Regions from separate parts of the Rhodococcus sp. ABRD24 genome, predicted to be linked through region 2. Evidence: riboswitches for the same ligand, from Rfam matches in the RefSeq annotation. Region 2 holds a riboswitch; the other holds the start of a gene.
The links. A riboswitch is a leader RNA that binds a small molecule or an ion and turns the genes downstream of it on or off. The one in region 2 is predicted to bind cyclic di-AMP.

Region 1 (2,447 bases), 1.9 Mb from region 2:
GGCCCTGCACCGGCCGATGCGCCACGGGATGGCGTCCGCCGCGGCCCGCACAATACGAAGGCGGTCTTCGTCGCCCCACACCAGCGCCAGCGATCTGAGATGCGCGAGGGCTCGGTCGAGGCTCTTGCCGGGGACTCGCGCAGCCAGGGCCTCGTCGATCAGCCGCCGCGGGATCGGCATCCGGTCGGCCTGTTCGAGTGCGAGGACCTCGAGCACGCTGAACTCGAGCGAGTTGAGGGTGTCCGCGGCCCGCATCACCGAGGCGCGCTGCTCCGCGCGGCCGGCGAGAATGGCGCAGGTGGCGGGTGGGGGCACGGCGAGGTCGGGGCGAAGCCGGATCAGCTCGGTCAGCTCGGCGTCCTTGCAGTCGGACAGCCACCCGGTCAGGGTGGGTGCCACCACAGGATTCGCGGTTTCCGGGGTGCCCTCGGTGCCATGCGTATGGGTCATCGACTATGAGATTAGTGACCTGGGCTGTACCGCGCCGCGCGCTCCTGTCAAAATGGGCGCGTGGCTAACAATTCGAAGAAGCGCTATGTCGATCCAGGGTGGCCGGAAACTGCGGATGGAGATCACGCGGTGACCGAGTTGTCTTCCAGCCGTGCCGGAGGTCTTTCGCCGTTCGGCGAGGAGATGGAGTTCCCGCTTCCCGCGGACCAACTCCCGTACGCACACCCCCACACCGTGATCAACCGCTGACGCATACGCAAGAAAGAGGGCCCCTCGCCGTCACGGCGAGGGGCCCTCTTTCGGTCTCGGGGTGAGCGCGGCTCAGCTCTGCGAGAGACCTGCGATGCTGCGCAGATCGAACGACTTTGCAGCGTGGTAAGCATCGAGGACCTGCTGGTCGATCACGATGCCCTGTGAGCGTGCGGCGTCGATCAGCGAATCGACACCGGAGATGACGTTCTTGGCGACGTCTTCTACGGTGAGCGCGCCCGGCGCGGCGGGTGCCTGCACGGTGGGGGCCGGGGCAACCGGCTTCGGGGCCGGTGTGGCCGGAGTGGTGCGCTGCGACGGGGCGCTGGTCAGCCCGAGCTTGGAGGAGCAGGAGGGCCATGCGCCCCAGCCCTGGCTGGCGAGCACGCGCTCGGCGACGACGATCTGCTGCTCGCGGGTGGCCTGCGCGGCTGTAGCGGCGAACTGGCCACCGCCGTGGGAGGTCCAGGTGCTCGGGGAGAACTGCAGGCCACCGTGGTAGCCGTTGCCGGTGTTGATGGCCCAGTTCCCGCCGGCCTCGCACTGCGCGAGCCTGTCCCAGTCGGAATCGGGTGCGGCGTTGGCGGTGCCCGCGAGGGCGACCCCGCTCACGCCCATGATGGCGCCGGTGACGGCGACCTTGGCGATGGTGCGGCCGGTATTGGTGGGCTTGCGATGGCGTCCGCTCATATCGGTCGGTTCCTCTCCATACGCGCCTGCGAGGTCAGCTGTCGGGTTCGGGCTGAGAGGTAGCCCGGCCTCACCGTTCCTGGAGGGAGCGGGTCTGGCTTCACCCCAAGGGAGATCACTCTCCCGATGCCTGCGGGGGTGGCCCCGTGCGGGACCGTGTTCCCCGGAGGACCTTTGGGTCCCCCGTCCCCGTCCATGGATGACTCGTGGGTGTCCGGACCCGCTGGACGGGGTTTGGCGCGGCGGGCCCGGGTGTGGCCGAGGTTCCGGCCAGCAACGACGGTACGACGATCTGGCCCCGAACGTCACCAGTTGATAACGCGGCGCGTCTTGTGTTGCTCGGGTGGAGGATTCGGGCCCGGCGGCTTCTTCGCAGCTAGTTGCGCTGCCGGATGGGTAGGTACGATTCGACACCGTACCGTTATCGCCGTGTGATGTGACTGAGATCACATGCCGAGGGGCTGTCGATCCCACGTTCCGGAACGGTCAGGCGGGGGTCCACCGCGCCTGATCGCTGCTTCCGCCGACATCCACGATCTCCTTGCCGAGTGGCATCAGGGAGACCGGAATCATCTTGAGGTTCGCGATTGCGAGCGGAATGCCGATGATCGTGATCGCCATCGCGATGGCCGACACGATGTGGCCGATTGCGAGCCAGATGCCCGCCAGGATCAGCCAGATGATGTTGCCGATCAGGGATGCGACACCCGCGGTCGGCTTGTCGACGACCGTCTTGCCGAATGGCCACAGCGCGTACACGCCGATCCGGAACGACGCGATCCCGAAGGGGATCGTGATGATGAGGATGCACATGACCAGGCCGGCAAGGAAGTATCCGAGCGCCAACCATAGGCCGCCGAAGATCAGCCAGATGATGTTCAGCAAGATCCGCATGTGTTGTCCTTAAAGTTCGTAGGTGAGCCTCCGGCTCGGTGATCCGGGTGCCTCCGGCTCGGTGATCGGGGAGCCTCCGGCTCAGCGGCTCCGGCGTCCGGAGCGGAGTGCGTATGCGATGGCGAGAACGAAGCCGAGCGGGCACGCGAGGGTGAGGAAGTACA
Region 2 (2,447 bases):
GCGGCCACGGCTGCCTCGGACGTCGCCTGCTTGAAGCCGGAGACGGCCTTCGCGGTCTCGTTCGAGATCGCGTCGAGCGCGGACATCTGATCGAGTAGTTGCTGGGGGGAATCGCTGACCATGAGCGCATACAGGCGGTTGGTCCGGGCACCCTGATAGCTCGCGGCCGCGAGTTTGCCGACCGCAGGACGGAACTGGTCGATCCGGGCACCGGCGGCAGCGAGGAGTTCGCGGTCGCTGGCCAACCGCGCCTCGGCGGTCCGCTGGGCGGACTGCTTGCCGTCGAGATCGATCTGGGCGTTGTGTAGCGCCTCGGTCGTCTGCTCAGACTGACGGGAGAGCTCAGCCAGTCGCTCCAACGCCTCGGTCGGGTTGGCCACGACCGGATCGGCGGACGCTGGCATCGCCGGAATCGCGACGAGCGTCAGGGAGAGAACTCCCGTAGCCAGAGCAGTACACATCGAGCGCTTCATCTTCTGCGAGGCCACAGCAGCGCGACTCTCCGTTTCTCGATTTGTCTTCTCGATTTGCCTCTGCCGCACAGATGGGCGGCAGAGTCCGTAATGTCTCGAAGAGGTTACGGAATGGCATATGTCCGTGTCTACCCGGGAGTAGACACCCGCGGGATCACGACGACCCCCTCAGGCACAAACACGAGGACGGGCCCGACGTCGCCGGACCCGCCCTTCGTATCTGTGTCTTCACATCACACTAGCTCAGCGGCCGCGGTGGCCGCGGTGGCCGCGGTGGCCTCAGTAGCGGCGAGCACCGTCAAACGGCATCGACGAAACGGGAGCGAGCTTCACCGGCTGGCCCGCGGTCGACGCGTGGATGACGTTGCCGTTGCCGGCGTAGATCCCCGAGTGGCTGCCGCCGTAGAAGGAGATCACGTCGCCGAGACGCAGATCCGACTGCGGAACCGCGACACCCGCAGCGGCCTGGTCGTAGCTGGTGCGGGGCAGGTTCAGCCCGGCCTGCTTGTAGGCCCACTGCACCAGACCGGAGCAGTCGAACGAATCCGGGCCGGCCGAGCCGTAGACGTAGGGAGCGCCGAGCTTGCTCTCGGCAGCCTTCACAGCCTTCTCACCTGCGGTGACAACCGGAGCCAGCGGAGCGGGCGCGGGGGCGCCGGGAGCCGGCGCGAAATTTCCGAGCACAGAGTCGACCTGCGCCTGCGACACACCGGGAACGTCGACGGTGCCGACGCCCGGGATGCTGATCGGCTCGGCGAGTGCCGGTGCCGCGGAAACCGTGACCGCTCCGAAGGCAAGTGCACCGGCGACGACTGCGCGTCGCGCGGAACGCTTGAAAGTTGATGACGCCACGAAAAGGGGTACTCCGTTTCTTCCGTTCATCCGCCGACCGAGTTAGCTGACGGGTTCGGGCTGGGAAGATCAGCCCTACCCTCCGAAGCGCGCAGTGCACACTCGGTGGGATTCACCCCAGAAGAACTTGGGTTCCCGGCACGTCACCTCTCGAGAGGCTTCGATTAGGCGGTCCCAGCGATGCCACCCCGGTTCGGGCGGCAAGACTCCGCTAGGTCTCGAGAAGATTACGAAACCGCATACCTTCGTGTCGACCGCAGCGCCGAATATTGATCCGATTCACCGCTTTTGCCCGACGTTCGGGTCGACCATCGGCAACCAAGTCACGACCAGATAACGATGGGTCCGATTCCGCGCCGAGCACACACCCCACCGCGGCACCGGCGAGCCGCGCCCGGGTCCGCCCGCGACACCCCGAGCCCGGGTTACACCAGGTCACCCGACCACCCTCAGGACGGACCGTGACGAAGACCGGTCGGTCTACTTCGATCGCCCACCGGCGCCATCCACCGACCCCACCTCCGCGGTTCGCCGACCCCCACACGAACCTCGCCCTCGCATCCCGGCACGACGAATGTGATCCTCGTCTCTCGATGCTTTTTCGGTGCCGATTCCGGTGTTGCCACACCAATTTTCGTCTGCCAGGAAGTGCCCGCCACCGAGATGTCGGTACTCATCTCTAGTGTCATCGCCGTGAGCCTGCCCCGTCCCCGACCGTCTGGCCGGAGTCTCGACTCGGATCGTTCGGGCGGCATCCAACTCAGCTTCGACGAGCTCGACACCCCGCTACGCGAGACCACCTTCGTGGTGGTCGACCTGGAAACCACCGGCGGCAGTTCTGACGCCGACGCCATCACCGAGATCGGCGCGGTGAAGGTGCGCGGCGGCGAAATACTGGGCGAGTTCGGCACGCTCGTCGACCCGGGCCGCGCCATTCCGCCCTACATAGTCCAGATCACCGGCATCACCACAGCGATGGTGCGGGAGGCGCCGCGGATCGACGCGGTGCTACCGACGTTCCTCGAGTTCGCGGAGGGGGCGGTCCTGGTAGCGCACAATGCCGGATTCGATATCGGCTTCCTCAAAGCGGCGGCGGCGCGAGCCGCACTGCCCTGGCCCCGC

Region 1: it holds a riboswitch for cyclic di-AMP, as region 2 does, so the genes downstream of both, ERC79_RS16400 (resuscitation-promoting factor Rpf1 domain-containing protein) here and ERC79_RS02150 (C40 family peptidase) in region 2, are expected to answer to the same signal.

The regions. Positions count from the first base shown of each region.
Region 1 is NZ_CP035319.1:3,698,827-3,701,273, forward strand. It holds gene ERC79_RS16390 (helicase-associated domain-containing protein) at 1-450, opposite strand, end outside; gene ERC79_RS16395 (hypothetical protein) at 511-699, shown strand; gene ERC79_RS16400 (resuscitation-promoting factor Rpf1 domain-containing protein) at 772-1,389, opposite strand; cyclic di-AMP (ydaO/yuaA leader) riboswitch at 1,397-1,604, opposite strand; gene ERC79_RS16405 (YccF domain-containing protein) at 1,876-2,283, opposite strand; gene ERC79_RS16410 (hypothetical protein) at 2,365-2,447, opposite strand, start outside.
Region 2 is NZ_CP035319.1:512,384-514,830, forward strand. It holds gene ERC79_RS02145 (NlpC/P60 family protein) at 1-488, opposite strand, end outside; gene ERC79_RS02150 (C40 family peptidase) at 753-1,325, opposite strand; cyclic di-AMP (ydaO/yuaA leader) riboswitch at 1,341-1,506, opposite strand; gene ERC79_RS02155 (DEDD exonuclease domain-containing protein) at 2,025-2,447, shown strand, end outside.